DNA from 4 places in the Phyllobacterium sp. genome. Region 2 is predicted to be linked to each of the others. Evidence: predicted binding sites of a transcription regulator. Region 2 holds the regulator's gene; each other region holds the start of a gene.
The links. The regulator LexA, encoded in region 2, represses DNA repair genes until DNA is damaged. The targets are predictions, from matches to a motif close to TGTTCNNNNTGTGTTCNG.
Positions count from the first base shown of each region.

Region 1 (3,602 bases), on a different contig from region 2:
CGACTTGCAACGGTGCAGAAGGCGCTACCGCTTCTGACGCGACCCAACCTCGATGTCCTGCTGGCCAAGGCCAAAATCACGCCTGACGGCAAAAGCGAATTCGACTCGATCCGCGACGACCTCGCGCGCAAGGCGGTCGCGGACGCAGGTTCCGATCCGAAACTTGTGGTGTCGCCGGCGGATGTCGAGCGCGTGGAAAAACTGGCGACTGCAACCGGGCCGTCCGATCCGCTCATCCTCGGCTGGTACTATCTCCGCCGCAACAACTTCGAGGCGGCGGAAAAGTGGTTCAAGCTTTCGCATGACCGAGAAAACGCGCCCTCCTCCGCGCAAGGCCTTGCTCTTGCGATGATTGCGCGTTCGCGGCCGGCCGAGGCGGAAGCGATCATGTATGAATGGCGTGACAGCTCGGATGGCACCAAGGCAGTCTATATCGCGGCGGTGGCAAATCTTTTGGCGCAGGATCCGCCGGTCGAGATTGCGCCCGAGATTCTGCAGCGCATGGTGCCCGAGGTCGTCGAAGCAAAAGACGCAAATGCCGCGCAACAACTCGGCTGGTATGCATATCTGCTCAATCAATTCGAGACCGCCTCGAGCTGGTTCTCAACCGCGCTGCAGTGGAAGCCTGACGACGAACCGTCATCCTATGGTCTCGTGCTGACGCGTCAGCAACTCGGCGATACCGCAGGCGTAGCAGCGATCCAGCGGCGCTGGGCGGGGCGTTCGGAGCGCATCGCGCGGCTCGGCGAGCTTCGGAAAACACGGCAGCCAGGGCTTGTTCCCTCACACGAACGATTTGGAGACAGCTTGGAGCCAATGCAACTGCGTCCCACCCTGACTACCCCCCTCGCGCTTCAGGATATGCAGGTGCCCGATCGCGCCGCGCCCCAACCGGCCAGTCCGAGAACGCTGGCAGACCGGGTGGCCGAGACCATTTCCCGCCAGAGAATGGAAACCACCGAGGCGCCTTTGATGCAAACCGAACAGATGCCGATACAAAGAGCGCCCGAAGCGCGTCCACGCAGGTCGGCGCCAGCGCCGAACAACGCTGGCACCCGTTCCACTCGCGGTTGTACCACGACGATAAACCCCCAGACGCTTTCGCCCGAGAATGCGCTTTCCCGCGGCTGGTGTCTGATGGATATCAACCGCCCGCTCGAAGCGGCGGCAGCTTTTGAACGAGGCCTGCTCAGCCGCACGGAAGCTGCCCGCAGCGACGCAGCCTACGGGCAGAGCCTTGCCTACCTTCGTGCCGGCCTTAGTGACAAGGCGGCGGTCGCTGCCTCGAAAGCACGGCAACAGCAAACGCGCCAGGTTGAGTTGGATATAGCGCTGCTTTCGTCGCGCGCGACAGAGGCGTTCAACGCCGGGCGTCCGAACGAAGCCCTTCTTGCGCTCGATCAGCGCGCACGCATAGCGCCGGAACGTACCGACCTCATGATTTTGCGCGGTTATGCCTACGTGAAATTGAACCGACTTGCTGATGCATTGCGCGTTTTCGAAGCCGTTGCCGCAACCGGCAACAAGGAAGGCTTGCGCGGGATTGCCACAGTCAACGCAATCAGAAAGCGGGAATACTGACGACAGTGGCTGGGTGGCCAGTCTCGCGAAATGCTGGCGCTATCTGGGCTCACATGCCGGCGCTGCGCAGCAGCATCAGGATCGATACCCACAGGACCAGCATGCTGGTTAGACCGATGACGTAGTAGTTTGGCGAGTGCTCCATAGGCGCCTTATACAACGTGCAGGTTGTCAAATTCCTAAATCAAACCGGTACAAGTTGAGCCAATCGCGAAATTCGATACCATCTATCCGATACCTGATTGCTGACCTGCCAAACAATTTCAGTGCCTTGTGCGGCAAGCTTTCCCTTGAAAAGATAAGGCACAAGTGCCTGGCTGGAGCGAGCGCTGGTGGACGCAGAAGGCCTCGGGGCAGTTTCGCCAAAATCTTATGCTGTTGGGGAATTTTTGGTCGGAGTGGCGGGATTCGAACCCACGACCCCTTGACCCCCAGTCAAGTGCGCTACCGGGCTGCGCTACACTCCGAGCCGCTGAAAGCCCTAGATTACTAAGGTTTTCAACGCAAGGGGCAAAACCGAAAAAATCAACAATGTTGCACAGGACCGAGGTTCGAAATCCCCCTGGTCTGTTGCGTAGGCATTTCCCGCAATAACACGCCGGACGCGAAAGTTCCTCATTTGTTCGCGGATGAAGCTGGGGTAATCTGGTGAACGACTCACTCTTGCCGCACGAACCCAGCCGAAAGGCTTTCCGCAAAGGGGTAATATGGGCGCTGCCTACCTGGAAAAACTAAACCCCGAGCAGCGGCTGGCTGTCGAATACGGGACCGACCTACTTCCATTGACGATTGGCGGGCCCCTCCTTGTCATAGCAGGCGCCGGATCGGGTAAGACCAATACGCTTGCGCATCGCGTCGCGCACCTGATCGTCAAGGGCGCCGACCCACGGCGTATTCTGCTGATGACCTTCTCGCGACGCGCTGCTGCCGAGATGGCGCGGCGCGTGGAGCGCATTTGCGCTCAGGTCTTGGGGGCGAATGCCGCGATCATGACCGATGCGTTGGCCTGGGCCGGCACGTTTCATGGAATCGGCGCCAGGCTGCTGCGCGATTATGCCGAACAGATCGGTCTCAATCCGGATTTCACGATACACGACCGCGAAGACAGCGCGGACCTGATGAACCTCATCCGCCACGAGCTCGGATTCTCAAAGACGGAAAGCCGCTTTCCAACCAAGGGAACCTGCCTTGCCATCTATTCGCGTGTCGTGAATTCTGAAATTCCGCTGGCCGAGGTGTTGCAGATGTTCTTTCCCTGGGTTGTCGGTTGGGAGAAACAACTGCGGGAACTTTTTGCCGCCTATGTCGAGGCAAAGCAGCTTCAAAACGTTCTCGACTACGACGACCTGCTTCTCTATTGGGCTCAAACCGTTGGCGACCCGATGCTCGCCGAAGATATGGGCTGCCGCTGGGATCACGTACTCGTCGACGAGTACCAGGACACCAACAGGCTGCAGGCCTCGATACTCCTGGCTTTAAGGCCGGCCGGAAGGGGTCTGACCGTCGTCGGCGACGACGCCCAATCGATCTATTCCTTTCGCGCCGCTACCGTGCGGAACATCCTCGATTTTCCTGGCGAGTTCACTCCGCCAGCCAATATCGTCACGCTCGATCGGAACTATCGGTCAACCCAGCCCATCCTCGCCGCGGCGAATGGTGTGATCGACCTGGCGAGGGAGCGTTTTACCAAAAACCTCTGGACCGAACGGGAGTCGGCCGAGCGGCCGCACATGGTGACCGTCAAGGACGAAGCCGATCAGGCGCGCTATATCGTCGAACAGGTTTTGGAAAATCGCGAGACCGGAACTTTGCTCAAACAGCAGGCCGTGCTTTTCAGGACCTCGCACCATAGCGGACCATTGGAGGTGGAACTGACGCGCCGCAACATTCCCTTTGTGAAATTTGGCGGCCTCAAGTTCCTTGATAGCGCGCATGTGAAAGACATGTTGGCACTGTTGCGCTTTGCCCAGAATCCACGGGACCGCGTGGCTGGCTTTCGCCTGATGCAACTCATCCCCGGC
Region 1 covers NZ_JBBNAM010000325.1:59,969-63,570, forward strand. Annotated here, with positions in the region: gene AAAB35_RS21720 (cellulose synthase) at 1-1,581, shown strand, start outside; tRNA gene AAAB35_RS21725 (tRNA-Pro) at 1,972-2,048, opposite strand; gene AAAB35_RS21730 (ATP-dependent helicase) at 2,289-3,602, shown strand, end outside.
Region 1: the regulator LexA is predicted to act here: its motif matches at 2,191-2,208, upstream of AAAB35_RS21730 (ATP-dependent helicase).

Region 2 (3,602 bases):
ATTGCAGCTTCACTGATTACCGGCCAGCGCGACGGCATCAGCGAAGCAACCAACGACGCCATGCGGTTGAGCGGTCTATCCCATATTCTTTCGATTTCCGGATTTCACATGGCGCTGGTCGCCGGAATCATAGTTGGCTCACTGCGCGCCGTAATGGCGCTTTTCCCAGGTTTTTCGGCCCGCTATCCAATGAAGAAGTTGGCAGCCCTGTTCGCGCTTGTCGGATCCGGCTTCTATCTATTGCTATCAGGAGCAGACGTTGCAGCGCAGCGCAGCTTTGTCATGCTGGCAGTCATGCTCCTTGCCGTCATGGTGGATCGCGCGGCCATCTCCATGCGTAATCTTGCCATCGCCGCTCTCATCACGATCGCGGTCATGCCGCACGAAATTCTGGGACCGAGTTTTCAAATGTCCTATTCGGCAACGGGGGCGCTCATTGCCTTTTATGGCTGGTGGTCGGTGCGCCGGAAAAAGCGAAGCGCCAGGCCCAGTGATAACTATCTCCTGCTGTTACCGGTCATGGCTGTGAACCATATCGGTACCATAGCCGTGACATCCGTTGTTGCGGGTACAGCAAGTTCACTTTTTGCCGCCTACCATTTCAACAACACGGCGCCGCTTGGCCTCGTCGGCAATGCACTGGCGTTGCCTATCGTCTCAATCTTCGTCATGCCGTTTGGCGTATTGGGGCTTCTCGCCATGCCATTCGATCTTGATTGGCTGCCATTCGCCATTATGGAGCGCGGCATTGAATTGGTCGTTGAGATTGCCAAAATGGTGAGTTCCGCTTCACCAAGTGGCAATCTCGGTCCGATGCCGCGGGCCAGCCTGATACTGATGAGTGTTGGGCTGATATTGCTCATACTGTTGACCACCCGCCTGCGGATTCTTGGCCTCGCCGTCATGGTGTCCGCGGCTTTGCCAATGCTGATTGGACGTCAGCCGGACCTCGTCATCGCGGAGGAGGGAAAACTCGTCGGTATGCGCACGCCTTCGAATGCCCTTGCGATCAACCGTTCTCGCGCAAGCACCTTCATCCTTGAAAACTGGCAAGAAGGGTACGGCTCGGTCGGTCTGCTCATGCCAATGAAAGCTGGATCGCCACTTGAACAGGCACAGTTCGAATGCACAAACGGTCTTTGCGTTGCACGTGAACCTGGCGGCCTTATCGTGGCCTATACCGATGACCCGGCAATGAAATCATCTGCCTGCGCTGAGGGCGATATCGTCATTCTCGCATTCACGGGTCCGACCGCCAACTGTACAGGCAATCAAGTCCTTGCGATCACGGCCCAGGATCGATCTCGCCATCAACGGCACGGTGGAGATCAGGTTGGTGGAGAGCAGCAAAGCCGCACAGGGGCAGGGAGCACTAGCAATTGCTGCACAACAATTGCGCGGCCGGCTTCAATCAGCCCTCGTTACCTATGCGGTGGGACCACCGGATCGGCCATGGAACGCTTACCGCGTCTACTCTCGCGGCGCCCGCAACCTTGTTGAGCGGAAGCCACGCCAACGCGCCGATGTTACGCCTGAAGCGGCCGAAGATTGAGTCCTGCGCTCGATCAGTAGCGGCGGATCAATCCGACGAGCTTCCCCTGGACACGCACGCGGTCCGGCCCGAAGATCCGTGTTTCGTAGGCGGGATTTGCGGCCTCGAGAGCAATGGATGCACCCTTGCGCCGGAAACGCTTGAGCGTTGCTTCTTCATCATCGACCAGAGCAACCACGATCTCGCCGGGGTTGGCGGTATCGCTGCGCCTGATGACGACCGTATCACCGTCGAAGATACCAGCCTCGATCATGGAATCACCCTTGACCTCGAGCGCATAGTGTTCGCCGCTGCCGATCATGTCGGGCGGAAGGCCGATCATGTGCGTCTGGTTCTGGATAGCGGAAATTGGCACACCGGCAGCGATCCGGCCCATGACCGGAATGCTGACGATCTTCATAGCGCCATCATCATCCGAAGCGCGCGGCTGCGCCCGGGGAGGAGCGACATTGCGGCCGAGGCTCCCTTGGATAACGCTCGGCGAGAACTTTTTCTGCGCGTTGAGGCCGGGGGCAATCGAGTCCGGCAGGCGCAAGACTTCAAGCGCCCGTGCCCGGTTGGCAAGCCGGCGAATGAAACCGCGTTCTTCCAGCGCCGTGATAAGCCGGTGTATCCCCGACTTCGACGCAAGGTCCAATGCATCCTTCATTTCGTCGAAGGATGGTGGGATGCCGGTTTCCTTCAAGCGCTCATGGATAAAGAGCAGAAGTTCGTGTTGTTTACGCGTGAGCATCGGCGATCCTTCGAAACGGAATCGGAAAAACAAAACCAGAACAAACACTATCTGTTCCAGTTGTGTTCCACAAGTATTAATATGTCGTTTACGTATGGGGTGGCGACTAATAATAGGCGAGTTTCGCGAGGTGTGGGGGCGGAGCTGATGCCTTTAAAGGTCGTTCTGGAATTAGAATTTGCCGACGACGTTGAGGAAGGCGCCACGATCGTTGAAGGTGAGATCACGCAGGTCGTCGGAGAAGTTGCCAAAATTGTAGCCGACGCCGACCTTGAAGTTCTTGCCGACATGGCGGTAGACGGCGGTGAGCACGCCGAGATCGGTGGTATCGGCTTCGGCCATGTACATCACGCGTCCTTCGAGGAGCGCATCCCATTTTTTTACGATGTGCAAGTCGGTGCGCAAGATGCCTAGATGGGCCGACGATGTCTGCCAATCGGCGAAGGCCTCGATATCGTCCTCGAGACGCTCGCGCACCTCGCCATAGCGGAAGCCGTATTTGGCGCCGACGGAGATCCATGGAAAAAGATCATAGGTGAAGTCGGCGGAGAGAATATTGCTGCGCTGGGCCGGGCCATATTCGTCACCGGTGACAGCGCTGACCTGGTCTGAGCCGGGCAGATCGTAGAGCCAGGTATATTTGAACAGCGCATTCAGCCGGTCGTTTGTGACAGGGCGGTAGGCATAGCCCAACGAGGCCTCGACATAGTCGCCATCGCGCAGCGAGCTGTCGCCGCTTGCGTCGTCGGAGAGAACGGAATCGATATTGGCAAGCAGCCGCCAATCGTCGCTCGTCTTCCAGCTGACGCCCGTTGCCAGAAGATAGCTGTTGAGATCGCGCGTATCATCGTCGGAATCTTCGAAGCGGGCCTCGCTGCGGATGCGCGCGGCAATGCGATCCTCATCCTTGTAGCCCACTGACAACGAGATTGCCTTCCGGTCGAAGTCGGACCGTTCGAGGTCGGTGCCAGGGTCGATCGTGTCGTCCTCGACGGTTCCGATCTCAAGGCCGCCATCGACCGTCCACTATAGACGACGCCATAGGTCTGCGCGAGCGAATTGCGCCGGCCGAACAGGTCGTAATTGTTTTCTGCATAGGTCGACCAATAATCGTCAAGCTTGCGCCTCGCACCGATGACGATGGCACCATAGTCAGTTCCTTCGAGATCATAGCTGCGGTCAAGGTCGAAGGCGCGGTCGGGGTCAAGGCGGTAACCGAGATAATAGCTGTCCTCGGCTGTCGGCTCGTAGGTAATTGCGGCGAGCGCGCCGAGGCCAGTCGCACCGTAGGAAACCTCGCCCTCGAGGCCGACCGTG
Region 2 covers NZ_JBBNAM010000417.1:14,386-17,987, forward strand. Annotated here, with positions in the region: gene AAAB35_RS27270 (ComEC/Rec2 family competence protein) at 1-1,500, shown strand, start outside; gene lexA (transcriptional repressor LexA) at 1,566-2,285, opposite strand; gene AAAB35_RS27280 (hypothetical protein) at 2,457-2,978, opposite strand; gene AAAB35_RS27285 (hypothetical protein) at 2,939-3,602, opposite strand, start outside.

Region 3 (3,602 bases), on a different contig from region 2:
GCTTTCGCCGCCCGACAAAGTGCCGGAGTTGCGTGACAGGGCTAGATAGTCGAGGCCGACATCGTTCAGAAAGCGCAGACGTTCGCGGATTTCCTTCAAGATACGTGCGGCAATCTCCGTCTGCTTCTCGTTGAATGTCTTGTCAACTTCACGGAACCATGTGTCCGCATGGCGGATGGATTTTTCCGTGACCTCACCAATATGCAGGCCGCCGATCTTCACCGCCAGCGCTTCGGGCTTCAGTCGATAACCGTTGCAGGCCGGGCAAGGCGTGCCGGACATGAAGCGCTCGATTTCCTCACGTGACCAGGCCGAGTCCGTCTCCTTCCAGCGACGTTCCAGGTTCGGAATGACGCCCTCGAACGGCTTGGTCGTCCGGTAGGAGCGCAAACCGTCATCGTAAGCGAACTGAACTTCCCGGCTTCCCGTGCCGTAGAGGATGGCATTCTGGGCTTCTTCGCTGAGATCGCTCCAACGGTCGCCAAGCTTGAATCCATACGCGGCACCCAACGCGTCCAGCGTTTGATTGTAGTAGGGTGAGCTTGATTTCGCCCATGGAGCGATGGCTCCATTCTTCAGGGTCAGGCTTTCGTCCGGCACGATCATGGTCGCATCGATGGCCTTTTGCGTGCCGAGGCCATCGCAGGTTGGGCAGGCGCCGAACGGATTGTTGAACGAGAACAGCCGCGGTTCGATCTCCGGAATGGTAAATCCGGAAACCGGGCAGGCAAATTTTTCCGAGAACATGCGACGCTCGTGCGTTTCGTTCTTGGATTTGTTGGCAGATTCGCTCGCCGTTTCGTCGGCCGGTAGCGGCTTGTCGGCAAATTCGGCGATGGCGATACCGTCTGCGAGCTTCAGGCAGGTCTCGAGACTGTCGGCAAGGCGTGCCGACATATCCGAACGCACGACGATACGGTCGACGACGACGTCGATATCGTGCTTGTACTTCTTGTCGAGCGCAGGAACGTCGGCGATCTCATAAAAGACGCCATCGACCTTGACGCGCTGGAAGCCGCGCTTCTGGAGGTCGGCGAGTTCCTTGCGGTATTCACCCTTCCGGCCCCGCACGATTGGGGCAAGGATGAAAAGGCGCGTGCCTTCTTCGAGAGCGAGAACGCGGTCGACCATCTGGCTGACGGTCTGGCTCTCGATCGGTAGGCCGGTCGCCGGCGAATAGGGAACACCGACGCGGGCAAACAACAAGCGCAGATAGTCATAAATCTCTGTGACAGTGCCTACCGTCGATCGAGGATTGCGGCTGGTCGTCTTCTGTTCGATCGAGATTGCCGGTGAGAGACCGTCGATCTGGTCGACATCCGGCTTCTGCATCATCTCGAGAAACTGGCGGGCATAGGCCGAAAGGCTCTCGACGTAGCGCCGCTGACCTTCGGCATAGATCGTGTCGAAGGCGAGCGACGACTTGCCCGATCCGGACAACCCGGTCATGACAATCAGCTTGTCGCGCGGCAAATCCAGATCAATGTTCTTCAGGTTATGTTCGCGAGCACCGCGAATGGATATGTACTTCTGATCGCTCATGAGTCTTGTCTTTGAGGCACGCCGTTTGGAAGGAGGGATTGCTCTCAGGCGAGAGACTCTCTTCTATTTAGAAAGTCTTCAGCAATTTGCGAGGTCAAGCCCAGTCGGAATCACCATAGCCATGTTGACATTGCTTGGGCAAGTGATAGAACAAAAAAAGAACAAAGGGCAAGGGTATTCCTTGCGGCCGTAAAATGCCGTGCCCCTCGTGATGATATTGGAATGCCCGGGATATCTGCGGCGCGCCGCGTGTTGGTTGTTCGCCAACACTCCTGACAAATCTGGCAGGAGCGTGAAGGATGGGGCCCGATGCGAGGAAGTGAGCGGGCTGTATATTGTGGATAGCGGCAATCAGTTGCCCGCCACCCATGCGGCTTCTGTATGATGGCCGAAATTTTTAGACAGGGTTTATGGAGTTCAGATCATGGCAGGCAGTGTCAACAAGGTCATTCTGGTAGGTAATCTTGGCGCTGACCCGGAAGTGCGGCGGCTCGGCTCAGGCGATCCCGTTGTCAATCTTCGTATCGCCACCTCGGAAACGTGGCGCGACAAGAACAGCGGCGAGCGCAAGGAGAAGACCGAGTGGCACAGCGTCGTGATCTTCAACGACAATCTTGCAAAGGTCGCCGAGCAATACTTGAAGAAGGGCATGAAGGTCTATCTCGAAGGCGCTCTGCAGACGCGCAAATGGCAAGACCAGACCGGCAATGACCGCTATTCGACCGAGGTCGTCCTGCAGAAGTTCCGGGGCGAACTCCAGATGCTGGATTCGCGCAGCGAGGGCGGCGGCCGCTCCTTCGACAACAATTCCGGGCGCGGGCAGGTCTCCGACAATGATTACGGTTCCGACTTCGGCCGTTCGAGCGCATCGTCGAGCAGTTCCTCCAGTTCCGGTGGGAATTTCTCGCGCGATCTCGATGACGAGATCCCGTTCTGACAACGCTGGTGGGCACGTCTTATGCGACGCGTCGACGATTGTGTCCCGCAGAGCCATCCCAAACCTGAGCTGAGCGGTCATTGCCGGGCTATGGCGTTCGCCCGGCAATGATTGCCGATCTCGGCGTCTATGCCGGTCTGTTTGCCGTTGCGTTCGTAGCCGCGACAATTCTCCCGATGCAATCAGAAGCAGCACTTGCCGGGCTGCTTCTCAGCAATGCCTATCCGCCGGCGGTTCTGATCACTGTCGCAAGTGTCGGAAATATTCTCGGATCGATCGTCAACTGGAGCCTCGGGCGTGGCATCGATCGTTTTCGCGACCGGAAATGGTTTCCTGCCAATAGCGTCCAACTCGATCGCGCAGCATCCTGGTATCACCGTTTTGGCCGATGGACCCTCCTGTTGAGCTGGATGCCGATCATCGGCGATCCACTTACCGTGATTGCCGGCGTTCTGCGCGAACCCTTCGCCAGTTTTGTCATCCTCGTGGCCATAGCGAAAATCGGACGCTACCTGGCGATTCTTGCCATGACGACCGGCTGGTCATAGCGCTGCGCCAATTTTTGGCCATGCGATTCAGAAACGCTAGCCGAAATCAAAACTATCGGAGGATCACATGAACGGACCAAATCCCGCAAACAAGCATCCGATGGAGGGATTTCCGCAGGTGTGCTTCATCAAGAATACAGTGAAGAATCCGAACATTCTCATCGGCGACTACACTTACTACGATGATCCGGAAGGCGCGGAAGATTTCGAACGCAACGTCCTCTACCATTATCCGTTCATCGGCGACAAACTGGTCATCGGCAAGTTTTGTGCATTGGCGAAGGGTGTTCGCTTCATCATGAACGGCGCCAATCACAAACTGTCCGGCATATCGACATACCCCTTCCAAATTTTCGGGAACGGATGGGAGAAGGTCATGCCCGAGCCGGGCGATTTGCCCTACAAGGGCGACACCGTCGTCGGGAACGATGTATGGATCGGCTATGATGCGCTGGTCATGCCGGGTGTAAGGATCGGCAATGGCGCCGTCATTTCCTCCCGGTCTGTCGTAACCGCCGACATTGCACCCTACACAATCGTCGGTGGCAATCCTGCAAGGCACATCAGGACGCGCT
Region 3 covers NZ_JBBNAM010000327.1:15,067-18,668, forward strand. Annotated here, with positions in the region: gene uvrA (excinuclease ABC subunit UvrA) at 1-1,542, opposite strand, end outside; gene AAAB35_RS21900 (single-stranded DNA-binding protein) at 1,967-2,479, shown strand; gene AAAB35_RS21905 (YqaA family protein) at 2,590-3,027, shown strand; gene AAAB35_RS21910 (CatB-related O-acetyltransferase) at 3,095-3,602, shown strand, end outside.
Region 3: the regulator LexA is predicted to act here: its motif matches at 1,689-1,706, upstream of uvrA (excinuclease ABC subunit UvrA).

Region 4 (3,602 bases), on a different contig from region 2:
GACGCGGCAGGCGATTTCGCCACGATTGGCAATCAGGATCTTCTTGAACACGTAATGTCCTCCCCGGGGCATGTTCCTGTTTCTATTGCCAATCGCGAACTTGCTCAACAGGTTCTTGGGCGGCAGTTACGGCGGGGTCGCGCTTCTTGCCTTCGCGCCAGACGACATAGGCGCCTGATCCGATGATGATGGCAATACCAAGCCATTTTGACGCCGATGGAAATTCGTTGAAGACGACAAGGCCGATGATCACTGCCATGACTATTTCGAGGTATTGAAACGGTGCGAGAAGCGAAGCCGGCGCAAGACGCGACGCATGCACCACAAGGAGGTGTCCGCCGGTTGCAATTGCGCCAATCGCGAACAATAGCAGCCACGAGAGCCCAACCGTCGGGTGGCCGAGCGTCATGTCGCCTACCTTGAAGGCCTGGCCCAGCAGCAGTGCGACGACCACCGTTACAGTGCCGCCAACGCCCGCATAAAGCTGCATTACGAGGGGAGTGTCGGCATCACCGTATTGGCGATTGAGGATCAGATAAAAAGCAAAGAGGGTCGCGGTGCCAAGCGGCAGCAGCGACACCCAGCCGAATAGTTCCCAGCTCGGCTGGATCACGATCAAGGTTCCGACGAAGCCGACCGCAACGGCGATGCGCCTGCGCCAGCCGACCTGTTCCTTGAGGATCAATGCCGAAAGAAGGGTCAACATCAACGGCTCGACGAAGAACACGGCCATCGCGTCGGCGAGCGGCATGTACTTGACCGCCGCGAAGAAACAGAGACTGCCGATGCCCATCAAAAAGCCGCGGAAGAGATTGCCCCAGAGTTTGACCGGCTTCAGCGCTTGTGTGCCGGTCAGGGCGACAATGATCAGCAAGGTCAGGATGGTTTGCACGATGAACCGCGACAAGGTTACGGTGGCCGGCGGGATACTGTCCACCGTCGAAAGCCATTTGGCGATCGCATCCATCATCGGCAGGAAAAACATGGCGGCGGCCATCGCTGAAACGCCCCTCAACTGTTGTGAGGTTGTGTTCTCCATGGCTTGAGACCTTTCCGGATGAAGCAGGCGGCGGGACCTGTTGGCATAGCCGCTCTGCAGAAAAAATCAATCGCTCCAAAGTTGGGAAAATTGCCATGCAATGGAGTAGAATTTGACATTCATGGCTGTAAATGGTGCAAAGGGGCGAACAAAATCCCGAAAATCATGGAGAAATTGGAGAATCATATGATCTCTCATGCCAATATCATGACCGAGACCCCTGATACTGATACGCTTGGTGGGCGCCTTTCACGGGCGCGTGACGCCAAGGGAATGAGCATCGGCGAAGTCGCGGCCCGGATTGGCGTCAAACCGCAGACGATCGCTGCTTGGGAGTCGGACCGCTCTGAACCTCGAGCCAACAGGCTGGTGATGCTTGCGGGTTTCCTTGGGGTGACGCCAACATGGCTGATGCACGGGATCGGGCAGTCACCTGCCGAGGATGGCACTCACGGGAATATCGCGCTGCTCGGCGGCGAGGTGGAAGCGCTCAAACTGCACCACGAAAGGCTCGGTAAAAGGATACTGGAGCTGGAAAACGCGATTACGCGACTGAAAGCCGCTTGATACGCCTGCACGCATGGCATAGTCCTGTGGGTGAACACCGGAACAGAAAGCGAACTCCCATCGCATTTCGCCACGTGGCGTGCAAGAATTGCGGGTGATTCGAATCGCGATAGAATTGGCCGATCAAGACCATGGATGATAACAACGATCTTTTTTCCGCAGTGGTGAAGACAGCCCGCGAACGGCAGGCTGCGGTGCAACAGTCGCGGCCGGAATCGACGGCACCCGCATCGTCCGAAAGATCCGTTCCGGCGGCAAAATTGCCCCAAAGGCAGGCTGCCGACAATAGCTATAGCGCGGCGGACATCGAGGTCCTCGAAGGGCTGGAGCCGGTGCGGCGTCGCCCTGGCATGTATATTGGCGGCACGGACGAGCGCGCGCTGCATCATCTCTTCGCTGAAGTCATCGACAATGCGATGGACGAGGCCGTCGCTGGCCATGCGAATTTCATTGATATCGAACTCGACGAGCAAGGGTATTTGTCGGTTACCGATAATGGCCGGGGCATTCCTGTCGATCCGCATCCGAAATTCAAGGACAAGTCGGCGCTCGAAGTGATCATGACGACGCTACATTCGGGCGGCAAGTTCGACTCGAAAGTCTACGAGACATCTGGCGGCTTGCATGGCGTTGGCGTGTCGGTCGTCAACGCGCTTTCAGACCATTTGGAGGTCGAGGTCGCGCGCAATCGCAAGCTCTACCGCCAGCGCTTTTCGCGCGGCAAGCCTTTAGGCCGGCTTGAAGAGGTTGGCGACGTCCAGAACCGGCGCGGTACGCGGGTGACCTTCCACCCGGACGCCGAGATTTTCGGACAAGGGGCAAAATTCGATCCGGCCCGCGTCTACAAGATGGCACGCTCCAAGGCGTACTTGTTTGGTGGAGTCGAAATCCGCTGGAGCTGCGCGCCGTCTCTGCTCGATCCCAAGGACCCGACGCCCGACAAAGCCGTTTTCCACTTCCCGGGCGGCCTCAAGGACTATCTGAGCGCCTCCCTCGGCAAGGAATTTCAGGTTACGCGCGAAGTGTTTGCCGGAAAGACTGAAAAGTCTGGCGGTCACGGTGCCCTGGAATGGGCTGTGACCTGGCATGGCGGCGATGGCTTCGTTCACTCCTATTGCAATACCATTCCGACGGGCGAAGGCGGCACCCATGAGGCCGGGCTGCGCATCGCCCTCACCCGCGGTCTGAAGGCGTATGCAGAGCTTGCAGGAAACAAGCGGGCTTCGATCATCACCACCGACGACGTGATGATCTCGTCGGCTGCGATGCTTTCCGTCTTCATTCGTGAGCCGGAATTTGTCGGCCAGACTAAGGATAAGCTCGCCACCGTCGAAGCACAGCGGATCGTCGAGAACGCCATTCGCGATCCATTCGACCATTGGCTTGCAGCGTCCCCGCAAGAGGCGTCGAAACTCCTCGACTGGGTAATCGATCGGGCCGACGAGCGCGTCAAGCGCCGTCAGGAAAAAGAGGTCAACCGCAAGTCGGCCGTAAAAAAGCTGCGGCTCCCCGGCAAGCTCGCAGATTGCAGCCAGACTGGCGCGATTGGTGCCGAGCTATTCATCGTCGAGGGCGATTCCGCCGGCGGCTCCGCCAAGCAGGCGCGCGATCGCGCGACCCAGGCTGTCTTGCCACTGCGCGGCAAGATCCTCAACGTCGTAAGCGCCGGCCGCGAGAAGATGACGGCCAATCAGCAGATCGGCGACCTGATCCTGGCGCTTGGCTGTGGTACGCGCTCCAAATATCGCGACGAGGATCTGCGTTACGACCGCGTCATCATCATGACCGACGCCGATGTTGACGGTGCCCATATCGCATCGCTGCTCATCACATTCTTCTATCAGGAAATGCCCGATCTCATTCGCAACGGTCACCTCTTCCTAGGAGTGCCGCCGCTCTACCGCATCGCCCAGGGTGGCAAGGTTGCCTATGCTCGCAACGATGCCCACAAGGACGAACTGTTGAAAAGCGAATTCACGGGCAAAGGCAAGATCGA
Region 4 covers NZ_JBBNAM010000223.1:3,157-6,758, forward strand. Annotated here, with positions in the region: partial or broken gene AAAB35_RS15615 (acetyl/propionyl/methylcrotonyl-CoA carboxylase subunit alpha) at 1-72, opposite strand, end outside; gene AAAB35_RS15620 (DMT family transporter) at 83-1,039, opposite strand; gene AAAB35_RS15625 (helix-turn-helix transcriptional regulator) at 1,226-1,606, shown strand; gene parE (DNA topoisomerase IV subunit B) at 1,738-3,602, shown strand, end outside.
Region 4: the regulator LexA is predicted to act here: its motif matches at 1,645-1,662, upstream of parE (DNA topoisomerase IV subunit B).